Regions from separate parts of the Burkholderia cepacia complex sp. TUM26381 genome, predicted to be linked through region 2. Evidence: riboswitches for the same ligand, from Rfam matches in the RefSeq annotation. Region 2 holds a riboswitch; the other holds the start of a gene.
What was found. Region 2 has a riboswitch for thiamine pyrophosphate ahead of thiC (phosphomethylpyrimidine synthase ThiC). Riboswitches for the same ligand answer to the same signal wherever they lie in the genome.
Positions count from the first base shown of each region.

Region 1: it holds a riboswitch for thiamine pyrophosphate, as region 2 does, so the genes downstream of both, ACWMMN_RS01840 (FAD-dependent oxidoreductase) here and thiC (phosphomethylpyrimidine synthase ThiC) in region 2, are expected to answer to the same signal.

Region 1 is NZ_CM172006.1:377,403-388,425, reverse strand. Features, by position in the region: gene thiS (sulfur carrier protein ThiS) at 1-86, opposite strand, end outside; gene ACWMMN_RS01840 (FAD-dependent oxidoreductase) at 118-1,254, opposite strand; TPP riboswitch at 1,479-1,602, opposite strand; gene ACWMMN_RS01835 (ABC transporter ATP-binding protein/permease) at 1,874-3,643, shown strand; gene ACWMMN_RS01830 (SDR family NAD(P)-dependent oxidoreductase) at 3,640-4,416, shown strand; gene ACWMMN_RS01825 (MFS transporter) at 4,546-5,808, shown strand; gene ACWMMN_RS01820 (D-amino acid dehydrogenase) at 5,840-7,123, shown strand; gene thpR (RNA 2',3'-cyclic phosphodiesterase) at 7,208-7,774, opposite strand; gene ACWMMN_RS01810 (alanine/glycine:cation symporter family protein) at 7,771-9,264, opposite strand; gene ACWMMN_RS01805 (hypothetical protein) at 9,579-10,106, shown strand; gene ACWMMN_RS01800 (hypothetical protein) at 10,149-10,691, opposite strand; gene ACWMMN_RS01795 (glutamate synthase subunit beta) at 10,853-11,023, opposite strand, start outside.
Region 2 is NZ_CM172006.1:1,282,024-1,293,046, forward strand. Features, by position in the region: gene recB (exodeoxyribonuclease V subunit beta) at 1-1,324, shown strand, start outside; gene ACWMMN_RS06125 (AAA family ATPase) at 1,321-3,639, shown strand; gene arfB (alternative ribosome rescue aminoacyl-tRNA hydrolase ArfB) at 3,636-4,040, shown strand; gene ACWMMN_RS06135 (EAL domain-containing protein) at 4,091-5,371, opposite strand; gene ACWMMN_RS06140 (DMT family transporter) at 5,847-6,773, opposite strand; gene ACWMMN_RS06145 (hypothetical protein) at 6,917-7,171, opposite strand; gene ACWMMN_RS06150 (glycine zipper 2TM domain-containing protein) at 7,383-7,595, opposite strand; gene thiC (phosphomethylpyrimidine synthase ThiC) at 7,829-9,760, opposite strand; TPP riboswitch at 9,885-10,001, opposite strand; gene ACWMMN_RS06160 (pentapeptide MXKDX repeat protein) at 10,272-10,544, shown strand; gene ACWMMN_RS06165 (cytochrome b/b6 domain-containing protein) at 10,620-11,023, shown strand, end outside.

The DNA.
Region 1 (11,023 bases), 900 kb from region 2:
GGACGCGCGCCGTACGCGGCGAGCGCGTCGGCCACCGTCGCGCCGTCGGGCAGCGTCAGGGTCTGTTGGTTGATCTGGATATCCATGAGGCTCGGTCGGATTCGGTCGGCGCGCGCGTCAGGCCGGCTGGCGCGCGTCGTTACGGTGATGAAGGAGCGTCGGCCAGCGAGCGGCGTCGCGCCACGCGGCGAACGCGTCGGCATCAGCGAACGCGCCGCCGAGCGCGGCTTGCGCGAACGCGACGGCCGCCTGCGCGACTTCCGGCGCGATCATGAAGCCGTGCCGGTACAGGCCGTTGACGGCGAGCGTCGACGCGCCGTCCCAGATCACCGCCGGGCGGTGATCGGGCAGCGTCGGCCGGCACTGCGCATTGAGTTCGAGGATGCGCGCCTCGCCGAACGCCGGATGCACGGAGAACGCCGCGCTCAGCAGTTCGAGCGCGGAGCGCACGCTGACGGGCGACATGTCCTCGCCCTCCACCTCGGTCGCGCCGATTACATAGAGATCGTCCTGCTTCGGCGCGATGTACAGCGGGTACCGCGGATGCAGCAGCCGCACGGGCCGTGTCAGCCCGATGCCGGGCGCATGCACGCGCGCGACTTCGCCGCGGATGCCACGCAGCGCGGGCAGCGCGGATTTCGCGCCGAGCCCGCGGCAATCGATCGTGAAATGGGCGGCGGGCAGGTTCGCATCGTCGATCGCGACGTGCCAGTGCAGGTCGACGCCGCGTTCGGCAAGGCCCGCCGCGAGCGCGCGCAGCGCCTGGCGATTGTCGAGCTGGCCTTCGCGCGGCAGCAGCAGGCCGCGTGCGAAACGGCCCGCGAGCGTCGGCTCGGCTGCATCGACCTGCGCGCCGGCGAGCGTCACGAAGCCGCCGTCGAACAGGTCGGCCGGCGCGTTCGCACGCACGCGCCGCTCGAACAGCGGCGCCTCCGCGCGATCCGCGTGGTGCCAGACGACGAGCGTGCCGTGATGCTGGAAGAAAACGGGTTCGGGCAGTTCCGCGAGCCATTGCGGCCAGCGCGCGAGCGACGCGGCGCCGAGCTCGGTGATCAGCAGCTCCGCGCTCGCCGCTTCCGCGAGCGGCGCGAGCATCGCGGCCGCGATCCACGCGGCCGACTGCTCGCCGTCCGGGCCGCCGCGCTCGTAGAGCGCGACGCGATGCCGGTCGCCCGCGAGCCGCCACGCGATCAGGCGGCCGACGAGGCCGCCGCCGAGCACTGCGAAATCGGGCCGTGCATCCTGAACGTTCATCGCGCGCCCTCCTCGGGAGCGCGCACGACGAACGTCGACGCACCCGCGCCGCCACGTGCGAACGCACGCGACATCGGGCCGGGAATCAAGCAAAAGACTGAAGATTGTGCGGTCATCATTCCTTCCGTAACGCGCAATGCGCGTACCCAAAAGGACGAAACCGGCAGCAAAGGCCGGCCGGGCGGACTCGGGCGCTGACCATGTGGGATGGCAGCCAGCGCGACCCGGCGGGATCAGAAACTTCCCTCGCCGGTATTACCCGGATCGGGTGCAAAGGGTTTTTCTCAGCCTCGCCGCGCTGCCCGGAACATTCGCCGGCCACGCCACAAAGCACCCCTGTTTCGTCGTCGGTCATTAGACCATAAAAGCGGAAAGCGCCGCAAACTGTCACCGGCGGGGCAAATTCGCCGTCGGCCCGCGCCGCTCTGGCACAATGCCCGCAGGCCGGCCGCCGCAAGCGGCCGGTTGCCGCGTCACCGCCGGCCCTTAAGTGCCGTTTAAGACGCGCGGGCGACCATCCGTGCGCCCGCCGTCAGTCGGCGCCGCGCCCCGGCATGCCGTATCGCGGCGCGCGCCCGGCTTCGCCCGGCCCGCGCGCCGGCTACTCATCAGGAAGCACATGACCCAATCGATCGATCCCGTCCGCTCCGCCTCCGACGCGCCGCAGGACGAGCGCCCGGTATCCGCATGGAGCCTCATCAAGCCCTACTGGGTATCGTCCGAATGGAAAATCGCGTGGGGCCTGCTGGTCACGATCATCGCGATCAACCTCTGCGTGGTCTGGATCAACGTCCGGCTGAACAAGTGGAACGCGCAGTTCTACAACGCGCTGCAGTCGAAGGACGTCCACGACTTCCCGAACCTGCTGATGCAGTTCTCCGCGCTCGCCTTCGCGTTCATCATCCTCGCCGTGTACGGCCGCTACCTGCGGCAGATGCTCGGCTTCCGCTGGCGCCAGTGGCTCACCGACCGGTTCCTCGGCCAGTGGCTCGGCGATCGCGCGTTCTACCGGATCGAACGCGATCGCCTCGCGGACAACCCCGACCAGCGGATCACCGACGACCTCCAGTCGTTCGCGACCACGACGCTCGCGCTGTCGCTCGACCTGCTGTCGACGGTCGTCACGCTCGTGTCGTTCATCACGATCCTGTGGTCGCTCGCCGGCGCGCTGACGTTCACGCTCGGCGCGACGCCGATCTCGATTCCCGGCTACATGGTGTGGGCAGCCGCGCTGTACGCGGTGATCGGCTCGCTGATCATCCAGAAGGTCGGCCATCCGCTCGTGTCGATCAACTACCAGCAGCAGCGCGTCGAGGCCGATTTCCGCTTCGGGCTGATCCGCGTGCGCGAGAACGCCGAGCAGATCGCGTTCTACGACGGCGAGAAGACCGAGACCGGCAACGCGCAGACCCTCTTCATGCGCATCCGCGACAACTGGTGGCGCGTGATGAAGTACACGAAGCGGCTCACGTTCGTGCTGAGCTTCTACGGGCAGATCGCGATCATCTTCCCGCTCGTCGTCGCCGCGCCGCGCTATTTCGCGGGGGCGTTCTCGTTCGGCGTGCTGATGCAGATCTCGTCCGCGTTCGGCACCGTCAGCGATTCGTTCTCGTGGTTCATCAACAGCTACTCGACCCTCGTCGAATGGCGCGCCACCGTCAACCGTCTGCGCGAATTCAAGCGCGTGATGGGCACGTCGCACCTGAAGGAAAGCCTGTCGCCCGCGACCGAGCACGGCGGCATCAACCTGCACTACATCGACGGCGCGAAGCTGTCGACGTCGTCGCTGAAGCTCGCGCTGCCCAACGGCAACGCGCTCGCGAACATCGGCAGCGTCACGATCGAGCCGGGCTCGCGCTGGCTCGTGATCGGCAAGTCGGGTTCCGGCAAGAGCACGTTCATGCGCGCGCTCGCGGGCTTGTGGCCGTTCGGCGACGGCGCGATCGATGCACCGGTCGGCGCGCGGATGATGTTCGTGCCGCAGACGAGCTATCTGCCGATCGGCACGCTGAAGGCCGCGCTCACCTATCCGGCGACGCCCGACACGTTCAGCGACGAAGCCTGCCGCGATGCGCTGCGTGCGTGCCGCCTCGAGGATTACGTCGAGCGCCTCGACGAGACCGCGCACTGGACGCGCGTGCTGTCGCCGGGCGAGCAGCAGCGCCTTGCCGGCGCACGCGTGCTGCTGCACAAGCCGGATTTCCTGTTCCTCGACGAAGCGACCAGCGCGCTCGACGCCGACAACGAGGCACGCCTCTATCACCTGTTCGCCGAACGGCTGCCGAAGGCCGCGATCGTCAGCATCGCGCACCGCGAGTCGCTGGCTGCGTTCCACGTCGGCACGATCAACGTCGAACGCGCGAACGCCGGCGACAAGGTCGCCGCGTGAGCGCACGCGCCGCGCACGTCGAACGCATCGCGCTGATCACCGGCGCAGGCTCGGGGATCGGCGCGGCGCTCGCGCGGCGGATTGCGGCGCCCGGCATCGCGCTGGCGCTGCATGCGCGCGGCGCGGACGATGCGGCGCGGGCGCGGCTCGCCGAAGTCGCACAAGCGTGCACGGCGGCCGGTGCGGCATGCATCACGCTGACCGGCGATCTCGGCGAACCGGGCGTTGCCGCCGCGCTGGTCGATACCACCGCGACGCGCTTCGGCGGGCTCGACCAGCTCGTCGCGAACGCCGGCTTCGCCGCGCGGCAATCCTTTTCCGGCCTTTCCGCGGACGCGCTTGCGGCCGCCTTCGCGGCGATGCCCGGCGCGTTCTCCGCGCTCGCGGGCCGCGCGCGGCCGCTGCTCGAAGCGTCAGCCGCCCCGCGAATCGTCGCGGTCAGTTCGTTCGTCGCGCACCGCTACCGCGCCGCGGCGCCGTTCGCGGCGACCGCCGCCGCGAAGGCCGCGCTCGAATCGCTCGTGCGTACCGCCGCCGCCGAATTCGCCGCGCACGGCATCACCGTCAACGCGGTCGCGCCGGGTTTCACGCGCAAGGACCACGGCCCGAGCGCCGGCAACGCCGCCGCGTGGGCGCAGGCCGAACAGGCGACACCGCTCGGCAGGATCGCCGAGCCCGACGACGTCGCCGCGCTGATCGCGTTCCTGCTGTCGGACGCGGCCCGCCAGATCACCGGCCAGGTCATTCACGTCGACGGCGGCCTGACGCTCTGACGCGTCTCCCCCTCTTTCCTGCTTGCCCGCACGAACCTGCATCCGCCTTTTTGGCGCGCGGGATCGCGCCCGTAAAATAGCCGCCACGCGGCAGCGCAAGACGAGACAAGACGAGAGGGGGCGGCAAGCATGCAGGCATTCCAGTGGTTCACCGAACTGTCGACGCGCGAGCGCCGGACGCTGTACGCCGGCTTCGGCGGCTACGCGGTCGATGCGTTCGACTTCATGATCTATTCGTTCCTGATCCCGACGCTGATCGCCACGTGGGGCATGTCGAAGAGCGAGGCCGGGATGATCGCGACGAGTTCGCTGATCTCGTCGGCGATCGGCGGCTGGGCCGCCGGCATCCTCGCCGACCGCTACGGCCGCGTGCGCGTGCTGCAGTGGACGATCGCGACGTTCGCGCTGTTCACGTGCCTGTCCGGTTTCACGCATTCGTTCTGGCAGTTGCTCGCCACCCGCACGCTGCAGGGCTTCGGCTTCGGCGGCGAATGGTCGGTCGTGACGATCATGATGGCCGAGACGATCCGCTCGCCCGAGCATCGCGCGAAGGCCGTCGGCACCGTGCAGAGCAGCTGGTCGTTCGGCTGGGCCGCGGCCGCGATCCTCTACTGGGCGTTCTTCGCGCTGCTGCCCGAGCAGGTCGCGTGGCGCGCGTGCTTCTGGATCGGCATCGCGCCCGCGCTGTGGATCCTGTACATCCGCCGCAACGTCAGCGATCCCGACATCTACACGGCCACGCGCCGCGCGCGCGACGAAGGCCGCGTGTCCGGTCACTTCCTCGAGATCTTCTCGCCGCCGCACCTGCGCGCGACGCTGTTCGGCAGCGCGCTGTGCACCGGGATGCTCGGCGGCTACTACGCGATCACGACGTGGCTGCCCACCTACCTGAAAACCGTCCGCCACCTGTCGGTGTTCAACACGAGCGGCTATCTCGTCGTGCTGATCGTCGGCTCGTTCGTCGGCTACGTGGTCGGCGCGATCCTGTCCGACCGGCTCGGCCGCCGCGCGTCGTTCATCCTGTTCGCGATCGGCTCGTTCGCGCTCGGCATGGCGTACACGATGCTGCCGATCACCGATACCGCGATGCTGCTGCTCGGCTTCCCGCTCGGCATCGTTGTGCAGGGGATCTTCGCCGGTATCGGCGCGTACCTGTCGGAGCTGTATCCGGGCGCGATCCGCGGCTCGGGCCAGGGCTTCTGCTACAACCTCGGCCGCGGGCTCGGCTCGTTCTTTCCGATCCTCGTCGGCTCGCTGTCGCAGTCGATGTCGCTCGTGAAGGCGATCGGCCTCGTCGCGGGCGGCGGCTACCTGCTCGTGATCGTCGCCGCGCTCGTGCTGCCGGAGACGCGCGGCAAGTCGCTCGTCGACGATCCGGCCGTCGCGTCGTGATCGTGAGCCACCGCTTCGTTTCGGAACCCGCATGCACGTGATCGTTCTCGGCGCCGGCGTGATCGGCGTCACCACCGCCTGGCACCTGCGCGAAGCAGGCTGCGACGTCACCGTGATCGACCGCGAGGCCGACGTCGCACAGGCGACGAGTCTCGGCAACGCGGGCGTGATCGCGCCCGGCTACGTGACGCCGTGGGCCGCGCCCGGGATGCCCGGCAAGATCCTCAAGTACCTGTTCAAGCCCGCGTCGCCGCTGATCTTCCGGCCGACGCTCGATGCCGCGCAGTGGCGCTGGATCGCGCGCTGGCTGCGCGAATGCGAGCTCGAGCGGTTCCGCGTGAACAAGCAGCGGATGCAGCGCATCGCGTATTACAGCCGCGCGTGCCTGCATGCGTTTCGCGAGCGTTATCCGTTCGACTATGGCGCGAGCCGCGGCTACCTGCAACTGCTGCGCGGCCCATTCGACGTCGAGATGGTGCAGCCCGCACTGCACGTGCTGCGCGATGCCGGCATCGCGTTTCGCGAACTCGACGCGGCCGGCTGCACGGCGATCGAACCGGGCCTGCGCTGGGCGCGGCAGGCCCCCGTCGGCGGCATCTACCTGCCCGACGACGAAGCCGGCGACTGCGCCCGCTTCACGCGCGAACTCCGTGCGCTGTGCGAGGCGCACGGCGTGACGTTCCGCTTTCGCACCGGGATCCGCGCGCTCGATGTCGCGGGCCGCACGGTACGCGGCGTGCGGGTCGATTCGCGCGAAGCGGGCGATACCGCACGAAGTGACGCCCTGCTCGCCGCCGACGCGATCGTCGTCGCGCTCGGCGTCGACAGCGCCGGCCTGCTGCGGCCTTACGGAATCGACGTGCCGCTGTATCCGGTGAAGGGTTATTCGGCGACGCTCGCGGTCGTCGACGACGAAAAAGCGCCGCGCGCCGCGCTGATGGACGAATCGCTGAAGACGGCGATCACGCGCTTCGGCCCGACGCTGCGCGTCGCGGGCACCGCGGAGCTCGGCAACCGGCACGCGGCGCTGCGGCAGCAGGCGCTCGATACGCTGATGAAGGTGCTCGACGACTGGTTCCCGCACGCGGCCGATCGCGCGTCGGCGCGCTTCTGGGTCGGCCGCCGGCCGATGACGCCCGACGGGCCGCCACTGCTCGGCGCGAGCGGGATCGACGGGCTCTGGCTCAATGTGGGCCACGGCTCGACGGGCTGGGCGATGTCGATGGGTTCGGGAAAGGTGCTCGCGGATCTCGTCACCGGGCGCGAGCCGGATATCGACCTGTCGGGCCTGACGCTCGCGCGCTACGGCCGGTAGGCTCGGCACCGGGCAACGCTGTCGACGCAATGCGCGGGCGCGAGTGCACCGTGCGCGGCCACCGCGGTGCGTCGCGAAAAACGCTCAACCCGCTGCCCGGCCTTCCGCCCAGGCGATCGGCGCCGACACGATCGGCCGATGCGATACGCCCTCATGCGACAGCCGGCTTTCGAACAGCGTCAGCGCTTCAACGCGCAGCACGACCTGTCGCCCGGGCGCGCCACCGTGTGCGGGCTGACCGACTGCATCGTGCGGCAGCCGCGCGAGCGTCACATGCGGCCGGAACGGCCGCCGGTCGGCCGGCACGCCCAGTTCGCGAAGCAGTGCCGACAACCCCGCATTCAGCGCGATGCACGCCGGATCGGCCGCCAGCTCCGCGACGATCAGCCTCGCGCGCGGCAGGCTCGGCCACCACGCGATCCGCTCGACCGGCAGCAACGGCAACGCATGCACGGCCGCGAGCGCGGGCAGGTGCGCGGCCAGCGCGTCGCAACGTTCCCGTTCGATCGCGCCGATGAACGCGAGCGTCATGTGCAGTTGCGCGGGCAGCGTGCGCCGCGCGCCACGGGTGACCGGCAACGCGTGCAGCGCATCGCGCGACGCCGCATCGGGCATCAGCGCGACGAACGCACGGAGCCGGTCGCCGTTCATGACTCGCGCACCGCGCCGCGCGGCGCGCTGGACGCGCCAGGCGAAGCCACGGGACGCTGCGGCAACGGGCCGTGCTCGCCCCACACGTCGTCCGGCAGCACGCGCGCAAGTTCGGGAATCGTATTGCGCGTGAACACCGGATCGGCAACGCCTGCCGCGCGCTGGCGGCGATAGTCGGCCCACGCGGCGTGCGCGTACTTGCCGAGCGCGAGGATCGCGATCAGGTTGATGATCGCCATCAGCCCCATGCTCGTATCGGCCATCGCCCACACGAGCGGCAGTTGCCCGACGCTGCCGAACATCACCATCGCGAGCACCGCGACGCGGAACAACGGCAGCACGCCGCGCCGCTTCGTGATGAACTCGACGTTGCCTTCCGCATACGCGTAGTTGCCGATCACCGACGAAAACGCGAGGAAGAAGATCGCGACGGCCATGTAGATGCCGCCCCAGTCGCCGACGTGACTCGAAATCGCGCGCTGCGTGAGCGCCGCGCCTTCCATCCCGGTGCCGAGTTCGTACTGGCCCGACAGCAGGATCACGAACGCGGTCGCGCTGCAGATCACGATCGTGTCGACGAACACGCCGAGCATCTGGATCAGCCCCTGCGTGACCGGGTGCCGCGTGCTCGCGGTCGCGGCCGCGTTCGGCGCGCTGCCCATCCCGGCTTCGTTCGAGAACAGCCCGCGCTTCACGCCGATCGCGATCGCCTGGCTGACTGCATAGCCCGTCAGGCCGCCCGCCGCCTGCTCGAGGCCGAACGCGCTCTTCACGATCAATACGATCACGCCCGGCACCAGCGCGATGTGCGTCGCGACCGCGTAGACCGCGAGCGCGAGGTAGCCGATCGCCATCAGCGGCACGATCACCTGCGCGACCATCGCGATCCGGCGGATGCCGCCAAAGATGATCGGTGCGCTCAGCAGCACGAGACAGAGGCCGACCGTCTCGCGGCTCCAGCCGAACGACGTATGGAACGCATCGGCGATCGCGTTGGCCTGCACCGCGTTGAACACGAAGCCGAACGCGAGGATCAGCGACAGCGAGAACAGCACGCCGAAGCCGCGCGAGCGCAGGCCCGTCTGGATGTAGTACGCGGGGCCGCCGCGGAAGCTGCCGTCCGGGTGCGACACCTTGAAGATCTGCGCGAGCGTCGCCTCGACGAACGCGGACGACATCCCGACGAGCGCGGTCATCCACATCCAGAAGATCGCGCCCGGCCCGCCGACCGTCAGCGCGACCGCGACGCCCGCGATGTTGCCGGTGCCGACGCGGCTCGCGAGCCCGGTCGCGAACGCCTGGAACGACGAGATGCTGCCCGGCTCACCCTTGCTGCCGACCAGCTTCATGCTGAGGAACAACGCCTTCAGCTGGATCATCCGGAACCGCAACGTGAACCATGCGCCGGCGCCGAGCAGCAGCGCGATCAGCACGTAGTTCCACAGCACGCCGTTGACGGCTTCGATCAGCCCTTGCACGAATGCTTCCATCCAGAGTCCTTGTAAATAGGGTCAGTCACATGCAGCCACCGCAAATGCGGCCCGAGGGGCGACATGATATGACAGTTTTCAATAATTATTACAAAACGAAAGGAATTGAGATGGCGAGAAATCGTGGCTGGATGTCATCAGGTTAGACGACGCTTCGCGAAAATGCGGGGGCACTGCCGCGACGGTCCAGGGGGTCGGGAAACAGGTTCAAGTACGCACCGCAGGAAAATCCGGGCGTCGACATGTCTTGCGAATGCCGCTCGCCCAACACCAGTCCGGAGACCTTCCGGCGTGCCCGAACCGGACGCAAGGGGATGCAACGTCACCGACCCGGGACGTTTCCGCACGCCCTCACGATCCCAACCGTCATTCGCTTCGCCAGCCGTCTCGCGCCGATTGTCGTCACGGCAGCCATCGCACTCTTCCCGCTGTTGCTTGCCGTCGCTGTGATTTCCAGATACGCGCCCGACGCAGGCTATTGCCCCGACGCGCCGCTCGCGGAACTCGCGGAACTCGCGGAACTCGCGGAACTCGCGGAACTCGCGGAACTCGCGGAACTCGCGGCAAGCATTCTCGCGTTCGCCGCAGCGCGCGGCATGCGCCCGGACGAAATCGGGTTCGTCGGCATGCCGCGTTATCACGCCGACAGGTTCGGCTGGTGGAGCTTCGACCTGAAGTCGGGCGAAGCACGCTACGTCGCCACGATCGATTACGGGCGCCGCGTCACGGGCTTCGGGAAGTTTCAAATGCTGCCGCCCGAACCGGCCGGGCCGATGCCGCGAGGCCATTCGTTTGCCGGCATCGAACCGCGCGCGGCCGATCCCGTCGCTGGCTATCGATGATCCCGCCGGATCGGCGCGCCGGGTGACTGCGCCTTCAACGCGTCAGGGAAGCCGCCACTCGGCCGGGATGTCGAAGACCAGCCCTGACAACCCGCTTGCGAGCAGGACGCGCGCAAAATGCGCCCTGGCGGGGTCGACCGCCGCGAATTGCGCGTATTGCAGAATCTGCTTGGCGATCCTCTCAAGCCGCAGGCAGGCCGTGGGCAGCACGTCGGGCTTCTGCAGCCGCCAGTAGGTCAGCCAGAATTCGTCGCACACGGAAGCGAACACCGGCGGAATGCCGGCCTGCACGAGGCTCGTCACCATGTCGCGCAGCGCGGCAAGCGGAAAGGTGCTTCGCACGTCGTCGGCCGGCGTGAACTGCGCGAAGCCTTCCAGCGTCATCCGCGCGCCGATCGAATCGGTAACGTGCGCGTCGACGTCGATCTGCCGCTGCTGCGCGACGAAGGCATGGTCTTCGACGTGAAGGCCCCGCCCGTGTGAAAGCAGCAGCGCAACGATTTCCGCCAGCCGAACCTGCTGGCCGTCGGCCGCAAAGCACGGTCGGGTGACTTCCGGGGCGTTTTCTCGAGACATGGTGTGCAAGCCGCGCTCGTGGTCGACGCAGAAACCTGCCGTCGATCGGGCCCGTGCCCTTCGCCTTGTTCCGCGCATGCTAAGCGGCAACCCGCTTGCCGTGCACGTAAAAAAACCGGGCGCCCTGTCGGACGCCCGGTTTTCATCGAAACCCGCTCGCGGTATTCAGCTCAGCGCGGCAGTTCCGTGTGGCCCATCAGGTACGCATCGACCGAGCGCGCGCACTGGCGGCCTTCGCGGATCGCCCATACCACGAGCGACTGGCCGCGGCGCATGTCGCCTGCCGCGAACACCTTGTCGACCGACGTGTAGTACGAACGATCGCCTTCGGTCGCCGCGCG
Region 2 (11,023 bases):
CGACGATGCGGGCGACGCGGTGCTGCATTACGGATGCGACGACGAGGCGGCCGCGCATGCGGCGCGGCAGGCATTGCGCGAGCAGGCCGCGGAACGTGCACGGCTCGTCTACGTGGCGCTCACGCGCGCGGTCTATCGCTGCTACGTGGTCGCGGGGCCGTACCTGTCGTCGCGTTCGACGCGCGAAGCGCGGCGCAGCGTGCTCAACTGGCTTGTCGCCGGCGCCGGCCAGTCGTTCGATGCGTGGCTCGACGAACCGCCCGACGAAGCTGCGCTCGACGCGGCGTGGCAGGCGCTCGCAGGCGGCCCCGTGTGCGTCGCGCCGCTGCCGGCGCCCGCGCGCCGCGAGCGTCTCGCGGCCGGGCACGACGCCTCGCAGACGCTCGCGGCGCGCCATGCGACGCGCGTGCTGCGCGATGCGTGGCGGATGGCGAGTTTCAGCTCGCTGACCGCGTCGATGGCGCGCGAGGAGGCGGGTGTTGCGGCGGTACCCGACGACGAGCTGCGGCCCGATCACGATGCGCTTGCCGAGGTGACGCCGGACGGCGAATGGCTGTTCGCCGACCCGGTCGTGGCCGAGCCGCCGGACGACGACATCCTCGTGTTCCCGCGAGGAGCGGCCGCCGGCGAATGCCTGCACCGCCTGTTCGAACTCAGCCGGTTCACGGAACCCGAATCGTGGCACAAGGCCGCGCTCGGCGCGTTGCACGACCGGCCGGTCGAGGCCGAACCGGAGCTCGCGACGCGCCTGCCGGCGATGATGGCGCAGCTCGTCGACGATGTCGTGCACACCGAGCTCGTGCCGGGCATGCGGCTCGTCGATCTCGATCCGGCGAAGCGGCTCGACGAAATGGGTTTCCTGTTCCCGGCGCCGTCGCTCGACCTGACGGCGCTGCGCCGGCTGCTGGTCGCGCACGGTTATCCGGACGTTGCACTGGAGGCGGGCATGCTCGCCGGTTTCATCAAGGGTTTCATCGACATGATCGTCGAACACGACGGCCGTTTCTGGATCGTCGACTGGAAGTCGAACCATCTCGGCACGACGCCGGATGCCTACGGCCCGCGCGCGCTCGACGTCGCGATGGCCGATCACGCGTATCACCTGCAGGCGCTGCTCTACACGGTCGCGCTGCATCGCTACCTGCGCGGGCGGCTGCCCGATTACGACTACGACACACACATCGCGGGCTATCTGTACCTGTTCGTGCGCGGCGTGCGGCCGGGCTGGCGCAGCAGCGGCGAGCCGGCCGGCGTGCATGCGCGGCGGCCCGCGCGCGCGCTCGTCGACGCACTCGACCGGATGATGGAAGGGGGCCGCGCATGAATGCGTCCGACGACATGCTCGAATTCACCGGCGGCCTCGTCGCACGGCTGCCCGAGCCGGCCGATTTCGGCATCGCGCTCGCGGAAGGGTTTGCACGGCGCATCGGCGATCTTGCGCGGCGTGCCGGTGCGCCGTCCGCGTCGGCACGCTGGGCGGCGCGCGCCGCGTTCGCGACGAGCCGCGCGACCGCGGGCGGCCACGTATGCGTCGCGCTCGGCGCACTCGCGCAGCGCTACGAAGCGCCGCTCGACGAGGTGCGTGCCGCGCTCGCGGCAAGTGGCGTGGTTGCGTTCGGCACGCTCGCGCGCGGCGACGAGCGGCCGCTGATCGTCGACCGGCACGATCACCTGTACCTGTCGCGCTATTTCGATTACGAACGGCGTCTGGCCGATGCGCTCGTCGCGCAGGCCGGCGTTGCCGCGCCCGACGAAGGCCTGTCGCCCGACCGGTTGCGCGACAGCCTCTCACGATACTTCGGGCCGGCCACCGGCGAAGTCGACTGGCAGCGCGTGGCGGCGATCGTCGCGCTGACGGGGCGCGTGACGATCGTCAGCGGCGGTCCCGGCACGGGCAAGACGACGACCGTCGTCGGCGTGCTGGCTTGTCTGCTCGACGCACACCCGGGGCTGCGCGTCGCGCTGGCCGCGCCGACCGGCAAGGCCGCGCAGCGGATGCAGGAGGCGCTGCATGCGCGCGCCGGCGATCTGCCGCCCGAACTCGCGGCGCGCCTGCCCGACACGTCGTACACGCTGCATCGGCTGCTGGGCGGTGGCGGGGCGGCCGGCTTCCGGCATCATCGCGACAATCCGTTGCCGTACGATCTGATCGTCGTCGACGAGGCGTCGATGATCGACGTCGCGCTCGCCGCGCATCTGCTCGACGCGCTCGCGCCGGGCGCGCGGCTCGTGTTGCTTGGGGACAAGGATCAGCTGGCCGCGGTCGAGGCCGGCGCCGTATTTGCGGAGCTGAGCGCGCGACCGACGTTCACCGCTGCGGCGCGCGCGCGCATCGCGCAGGCACTCGGCATCGACGACGCGTCGTTCGCCGCGGCGTTGCCGGTGCCGGACGAAGCTGCGCCGGCGATGGCGCCCGCTGCGAGTCCGGCTGCCGCAGCCGTTCGCGCGCCGGCGTTGCCATCGGCGTCTGCTTCCGCTTCCGTTTCACGCATGCCGGCGTCCCGGCCGAAAGCCGATCCGCGACAGGCATCTCTGTTCGACGACGAACCGCAGGATGACGAAGGTTCGTCGGCCGGGACGGTATCGCCACCGCTCGCCGTAACGGCGCCGGCTGATATCGGCGGCGCCGTTTCAGCAGGCGGCACACCCGCATGGATCGAGGTCGACGAACTCGCCTGGCTCGATGACGTCGAACTGCCGCCGTTCGACGCGGGTGATATGGCGCTTGCGTCGGTCACGGCAGCCACATCGGCATCGACCGACGAAGCCGCCGCCGCGTCCGGCATCGTGCTCGCTCCGGCGCCGCTCGCCGACTGCGTCGTGTGGCTCGAGCGCAATTACCGCTTCGGTCTCGATTCGCCGATCGGGCGGCTGTCGCTGGCGATCCGCAGCGGCGACGTGCAGGCCGCACTCGATGCACTGCCCGCGGACGACGCAGCCGCGGCGTCCTTCCACGACGATGCGGGCGATACGCTTGCGTCGTCGACGGTCGAGCGGCTTGCACGGCGATTCGGCGCATACCTCGACGCATTGCGCGACGCGCTGGCCGCGCCGGTGCCCGATCCGCTGCCGCTGTTCGATGCGCTCAACCGGTTCCGGATCCTGTGCGCGACCCGCAGCGGCTCGCGCGGCGCCGAACACGTCAATGCGCTGGTGGCCGCGCACGTGCGGCATGCGGCGCGCGTGCCGCTCGCGGTCGGGGCGCACTGGTTCACCGGGCGGCCGATCATGGTGACGCGCAACGACTATGCGCTGGGGCTGTTCAATGGCGACATCGGCATCGCGCTGCCCGACGCGCACGGTGTGCTGCGCGTGTGGTTCCGGCGCGCGGACGGCACCGCGCGCACGGTGTCGCCCGCTGCGTTGCCGCCGCACGAAACGGCATTTGCGCTGACGGTGCACAAATCGCAGGGCTCGGAATTCGACGAAGCCGCGCTCGTGCTGCCGGCATCGTTCGGCCGGGTGCTCACGCGCGAGCTCGTCTATACGGCCGTCACGCGCGCCCGCACGCGCGTGCAGGTGATCGGGCCGCGGCGCGTGCTGGCGCAGGCGGTCGCGACGCGCACGCAGCGCGATTCGGGGCTGGCGGCACGCGTCGACGAGGCGCTCGCACGGCGCCGCAAGGAGGCATCGCGATGATGATCCGCTACACGCTCGATCCGGCCGACGTCGAATGGACGGCCGTGCGCGCGCAGGGTGCGGGCGGGCAGAACGTGAACAAGGTGTCGAGTGCGATTCATCTGCGCTTCGACATCCGCGCGTCGTCGCTGCCGCCGGTCATCAAGGAGCGGCTTCTCTCGTTGTCGGACCAGCGCATCACGCGCGACGGCATCGTCGTGATCAAGTCGCAGGAATATCGCACGCAGGAGAAGAACCGCGAGGCCGCGCTCGCGCGGCTCGATGCGCTGATCGGCGGCGTCGCGTATACGCCGCGCGCACGGGTGGCGACGCGGCCGACGCGTGCGTCGAAGGAGCGGCGGCTCGAGCACAAGTCGCGCCGTAGCGTGGTGAAGTCGGGACGAGGGAAAGTGGTCGACTGACGAGCGAATGGCCGGCGGCCCTCGCAGGCCGGCGTCCACCGCCTGCGCGGCTAGCGCATCACGGTCCCCGCGCTGTCGAGCACGAAGTCGACGCAGAACACGACGAGCCGGCGCTGTGCGCGGATCGCGACGGCGGCCGTATAGCAGTCGCGGCCTTCCGTCAGCGAGAAGTGCGGGCCCATCAGCGCGACGCGCCCGGGTGCGGCGATCGCGCGCTGGAAGTATGGGCGGCGCGACCAGTTGCTGTGGGTTTCCGGGAACAGCGGCGCGAGGCGGGTGACGCTCGCCTGGTTGTCGTCGGCAGGTGCGCCGATCGACGGCAGGAACTGCTCGCCGATCTCGTCGGTGACGAACACGCGACGCGCGGCCGGCACCGCGAACACGCGTTGCGCGGCATCCTGCAGGTTGCCGCTCGCCGAAAACGCGGCCGCACCGGTGAGTACCAGCCGTTCGATTGCGTCGAAGCCCGGCTGCTCGGCGACGACGGGCGTGTGCCGGCGGGCGATGAAGCGCCGCCACGCGGCGTCGAGCATCGCGGGCGCTGCCGCGCTCGCGTGCGCGATCGATGCATCGGGCTGGCCGAACTGGAAACCCTGCACGAAATCGATGTCGGCTTCCATCAGCGCCTGCAGCGCGTCATCGCTTTCGACGCCTTCGGCCAGCACCATCGCGCCGGCCTGGTGCAGCATCGACACGAGGTGATGCATGATGCGGCGGTCGTCGGCCGAGCCGGTCGAACGCTCGACGAGCGAGCGGTCGAGCTTGACGATGTCGGGCCGTGCCCGCCACACGCGGTCGAAGTTCGAGAAACCGGTGCCGAAATCGTCGATCGCGATCAGGAAGTCGCGATGCTGGATCATGTCGATCGTGCGGGCGAGCGCGGCTTCGTCGCGCGCCGGCTGTTCGACGACTTCCAGCACGATGCGGTTCGGCGGCAGCGCGAAATGCCGGCACAGCGCCTCGACGAACTCGCGCTGCACGAGGCCCGTATCGAGCACGCGTGGCGTCACGTTCAGGAACAGCCAGCCGTCGCCGATGCCCTGTGCAACGAAGTTGGCCGTGTGCAGGCAGCGCGCGAGCCGGTCGAGCAGCAGCGCGTCGGCGTCGGCGCGCGTCCGGTCGAAGAGGGCGGTGGGCGATATCAGCGCGCCGTTCGCGTCGACGACGCGCAGCAGCGCCTCGTAACCGACGACGCGCTTGTGCGTGATCGACAGCACGGGCTGGAATACGCTGCGCAGCGTCGTCGTGCGATAGGTGGCGACCCAGCCGCCGGGCGTCGGCGTGAGGCGTTCGAGCAGGGAGTCGAGCGATAGGTCGCGGGCGGGCTTCATGTCAACGGTGCCCGGGAGCGAGCGGCGGCGCCCCACCACGCTGATGCAGTCGCATGCGCAGGCGGGCGCGAGAGAACGTGAGGCATCGAGACCGCCTTCTGCGGATAGGTTTCCCGAGTGTAACGGGATTGCGGCGGCGCGCGTATCAGGGAAACTCCAGACGCAAACGGTACACCGCGCCATCCCGGCCCGTGCGCAGCGGCGATCCGCGCCGCACGCGTGCGCGCCTTGCATGACCGCCACGAAGCGAAGGGCGCTGCAGCGGCCGATGACAATCCCGCGCAATGCCGGTGACATGACCGTGCGCTGCGGGTGCTGCGGGCGCTGGATGTGCGGGTGATGCGGGAAATCCCGGCGGCCGGGCGTCGCCGTCAGACGAATGCCGATGCGCTGCGGTGCCATTCGCGGCGCGTCGGCAGACCGGTGCCGCATCGCCATCGCTGTACGCCGGGCGACGATGCGCGCACGCGGACCGTCAGGTCGCTTCGCCGCCGCGCGGCCGGATCCCCGGAATCCGCTTGATCACGCCGGTCGCGAGCGCGGTGCCGACGAGTACGATCGCGCAGCCTTCGATCATCACGGCCGACACGTGTTCGCCCAGGAACAGCGCGCCCCACAGCAGCCCGAATACGGGGATCACGAACGTCACGGTAATCGCGCGGGTGGGGCCGACATGCGCGATCAGGTAGAAGAAGATGAAATACGCGATGCCCGTGCACGCGATGCCGAGGGCAAGTACCGAGCCCCATGCGTGCACGCCGACCGGCGCGGGCGGCCAGGTGGCGATCGCGAACGGCAGCAGCAGGACGGATGAGCCGATCATGCTGCCGGCTGCATTGACGAGCGGATCGACGCCGCTGAGCTTGCGCTTCGTGTAATTGGCCGCGATGCCGTACAGCAGTGTCGCGCCGAGCGCCGCGGCGGCGGCGAGCGCGGTCGCGCTGGCGCCCGTGTCGCCGTGCGCGTTCGCGATCTGGTTCCACACGAGCGTGAGCACGCCGGCAAACCCGATCACGAGGCCGAGTGCGCGCGGCAGCGACAGCTTGTCCTTCAGCCACAGGTACGCGACGAGCGCGCCCCACAGCGGCGTCGTCGCGTTGATCACCGACGTCAGGCCGGCCGACAGCGTCAGTTCGGCGAACGCGAACAGGCAGAACGGGATGCCCGAATTCAGCGCGCCGACGACGAACAGCGGCCACACGTGACGGCGCAACCGGGTGCCGAGGTCGGCGGGTTTGAAGCGCGTGAGCGCGAAGCCGGTGAGAAACAGCGCACCGATGCCCACGCGCAGGGCCATCAGCGGCGCGACGCCGAAATCGACCACGCCGATCCGGATGAACAGGAATGATGCGCCCCACAGGGCAGCGAGCACGGTCAGCAGGAAAGCATTCTTGGGCGACATCGTTTGGCGAGGGCGGGGACGGGATGCGAAGAATCTTACACCGCGTTACCACGCCGTCGTTTCACAATGGGATGAAACGACAAGAAACGGGAATGGGGCCGGTTGCGGGGGCCGGGCGGCCGTCCGTCGACGGCCGTGCCCGGTCAGTGATGGCGCCAGCCGCCGCGCCCGCCAAAGCCGAAATTGAGCGACAGCGCCGGTCCCCAATAACCGCCCCACGCGGGTGCATACGCGGGGGCCGGATAGTAGTAGGCGGGGCCGGGGTCGACGTACACGGGCGCCGGCTGCACCGGCACCGGTGCGGCCGTGTAATAGCCGCCAGGATAGTAGCCGTACGGGTAGTAGCAGCCGGCGAGCGTCGTGCAGGCGAGCGCCGCGGCGACGAGGGTCCTGTTCATGATGTCTCTCCGGCGGAGCCGGCAATCGGCAGATGCTTAAGCTTAGGCCGCGCGCCGATGACACGGTGTGCAAAACGGTAACGGATCATTTCCGGGCGCGGGCGGGCATATTGCGGTGCCGCATGCGAAAACGGCGCTTCCGCATCGCGGAAACGCCGTTGGACCGGCCAGGCTGCCGCCGCGCATTGCGCGGCGGACCGTGACCGGCGGCTTACTTGCCGACCTGGTTACCGATGATGCCGCCGGCTGCCGCGCCGCCCAGCGTCGACAGCGCGCTGCCGCCGATCGCTGCGCCGGCGACGCCGCCGACACCCGCGCCGATTGCCGTGTCGCGCTGACGCCTCGTCATCGAATCGCAGGCCGACAGACTGGCCACCGTCGTGACGAGGAGAGCGCATACCCCAATACGCCGAATCGAAATCATGATCGTTGTCCTTGTGGTAGTGAATGGAGGGCGCGCGACCGGCTGGCGGCCACGCATGCCCCCAATCTACGCGCCGCCTGGCGGGGCTGCTGTAAGGACTTGTTAAGGCTCGCGCGGTTTCGTAATCAATTGTTTCCCGTGCATCGGCAGGCACACGACATGCGCAAAAAAGCCCGCTCGAAAGCGGGCTTCGTGCATCGCGAGGCGATTCCGGTGCGGATCGCCGCGGGTGCTTACTGACGGTGATAGATCTCGGCGCCGGTCTTCACGAACTCGACCGCCTTCACTTCCATCCCCTTCTTCAGCGCTTCGGTTTCCGACACGCCTTGCTGCGCCGCGAACTCGCGCACGTCCTGCGTGATCTTCATCGAGCAGAAGTGCGGGCCGCACATCGAGCAGAAGTGCGCGACCTTCGCCGAATCCTTCGGCAGCGTCTCGTCGTGGAATTCGCGCGCCTTGTCCGGATCGAGACCGATGTTGAACTGGTCTTCCCAGCGGAACTCGAAGCGTGCCTTCGACAGCGCGTTGTCGCGAACCTGCGCGCCCGGGTGACCCTTCGCGAGGTCGGCGGCGTGCGCGGCCAGCTTGTACGTGATGATGCCTTCCTTCACGTCGTCCTTGTTCGGCAGGCCGAGGTGCTCCTTCGGCGTCACGTAGCACAGCATCGCGGTGCCGAACCAGCCGATCATCGCGGCGCCGATGCCCGACGTGATGTGGTCGTAGCCCGGCGCGATGTCGGTCGTCAGCGGCCCGAGCGTGTAGAACGGCGCTTCCTTGCACCAGTCGAGCTGGAGATCCATGTTCTCCTTGATCAACTGCATCGGCACGTGGCCGGGGCCTTCGATCATCACCTGCACGTCGTGCTTCCACGCGATCTGCGTGAGTTCGCCGAGCGTCTTCAGTTCGCCGAGCTGCGCTTCGTCGTTCGCGTCGTAGATCGAGCCGGGACGCAGGCCGTCGCCGAGCGAGAAGCTCACGTCGTACGCCTTCATGATCTCGCAGATCTCTTCGAAGTGTTCGTACAGGAAGCTTTCCTTGTGATGCGCGAGGCACCACTTCGCCATGATCGAGCCGCCGCGCGACACGATGCCGGTCATCCGGTTCGCGGTGAGCGGCACGTACTGCAGGCGCACGCCCGCATGGATCGTGAAGTAGTCGACGCCTTGCTCGGCCTGCTCGATCAGCGTGTCGCGGAAGATCTCCCAGGTCAGGTCCTCGGCCTTGCCGTTGACCTTTTCCAGCGCCTGGTAGATCGGCACCGTGCCGATCGGCACCGGGCTGTTGCGGATGATCCACTCGCGCGTTTCATGGATGTGCTTGCCGGTCGACAGATCCATCACCGTGTCGCCGCCCCAGCGGATCGCCCACGTCATCTTGTCGACTTCCTCGCCGATCGACGACGTGACGGCGGAGTTGCCGATGTTCGCGTTGATCTTCACGAGGAAGTTGCGGCCGATGATCATCGGCTCGGATTCCGGGTGGTTGATGTTCGCGGGGATGATCGCGCGGCCGCGCGCGATTTCGTCGCGCACGAATTCGGGCGTGATCTCGGCCAGCGCGTTTGCGCCGAAGGCCGCGGCGCCGAACGCCTGGCCCGGGTGCTGGCGGCCCATCATCGCGGCGAGCTTCGCGCCGTTCGGGCCGCTCGACTTCAGGCTCTCGAGGTATTCGGCGCGGCGCTGGTTCTCGCGGATCGCGATGTATTCCATTTCCGGCGTGATGATGCCCTGGCGCGCGTAGTGCATCTGCGTGACGTTCCTGCCGGCCTGCGCGCGGCGCGGGTTGCGGTGCAGGCCCGGGAAACGCAGGTCGGCGGTGGCCGGGTCGGCCGCGCGTTCGAGGCCGTAGCGGCTCGACAGGCCGGAGAGCACTTCGGTGTCGCCGCGCGCTTCGATCCAGCCCTGACGCAGCGCGGGCAGGCCCGCGCGGATGTCGATCTTGGCTTCCGGATCGGTGTAGGGGCCCGACGTGTCGTACACGTAGATCGGCGGATTCTTTTCGCCGCCGAAGCCGGTCGGCGTGTCTGCCTGCGTGATTTCGCGCATCGGCACGCGGATGTCGGGCTGCGAGCCGGTGACATAAACCTTGCGCGAATTCGGCAGCGGCGCGACAGCGGCGGCGTCGACGTGAGCGTCGGCGGACAGAAACTTCGGATTGGCGTTCATGCAATCTCCTGTGTGAGCGCCGGACAGGCGCGTCGGCGCTTGCCCGGAGCCCTTGACGTATGTGGGGCTCGAGCTAAGCAGGAGACGAGGCTTGGTGAGGCGGCGGATTTCGTCAGAAGGAAGGCGGCGAAATCCGTACGCTTCCCTGCGCTGGCATTATCCAGATCAGGTTCAAAGGGTATTTCTCACCCGCAATGCCGGTTGTTTGACCGAACGCATTGCAGGACCCCCGCGTTAGCAAGGGCACACGATACACCGGGTTTGCGGCGGTTTCAACCGGGCGTAGAGTGGTTATCCCGGTGCAGCCGCAACATGGCGGGCGGCGCGGCAGGCCGGGTGCACCGCAGCACATGCCTTTGCCGATCGGTCCGGCAGCCCGGTCGGCGGCGGCCGAGCGGTGCAGCATGACGGGTTGTCCGGCCTGCATAAAAAATATTTTCAGAGCGGCTGTCATTTCCCGCGACGTCGTCCGTCTATTCGGCTCCTCAAACCCATGTTTCGGAGAGATGTCATGAAAAACGTACTGATTGCCGCTTGCGTCGCCGCTCTTGCCACGTTCGCAACGGGCGCCTATGCGCAGAACGATGCGATGTCGAAGGACGGCACGTCGATGTCGAAGGACGCGATGGGCCACGACGCGATGGCGAAGGATGGCGCGATGAAGAAGGACGGCATGAAGAAGCACGCGATGAAGAAAGACGCGATGAAGAAAGACGCGATGGGCCACGACGCGATGTCGAAGGGCGACGCGATGAAGAAGGACGCAATGAGCCCGTCGAACTGACGGATGCGTGCGGGGCGCGGCCAGCCGGCTGCACGCGCGCATCGCGTCCCGTCGCATCACCCCGGAGTCTTCATCATGCAAACCGTTCCTGCAACGGATCGCGCGCCTGCGACGCCACCGGCACGCCCGATCCATCCGCCGTGGGTGCGCGTGAGCCACTGGCTCAACGCGCTCGCGGCGATCCTGATGGCGCTGTCCGGCTGGCGCATCTACGACGCGTCGCCGATCTATCCGTCATTCACGTTCGCGCATGGCATCACGATCGGCGGCTGGCTCGGCGGTGCGCTGCAATGGCATTTCGCGGCGATGTGGCTGCTGGTCGTCAACGGGCTGTTCTACCTCGCGATGTCGATCGCGACGGGGCGCTTCGCGCGCAAGATGCTGCCCGTCACGCCGGCGTCCGTGTGGCGCGACGTGCGCGCCGCGCTGGGCGGGCGGTTGTCGCACAACGACCTGAGCGTCTACAACGCGGTGCAGCG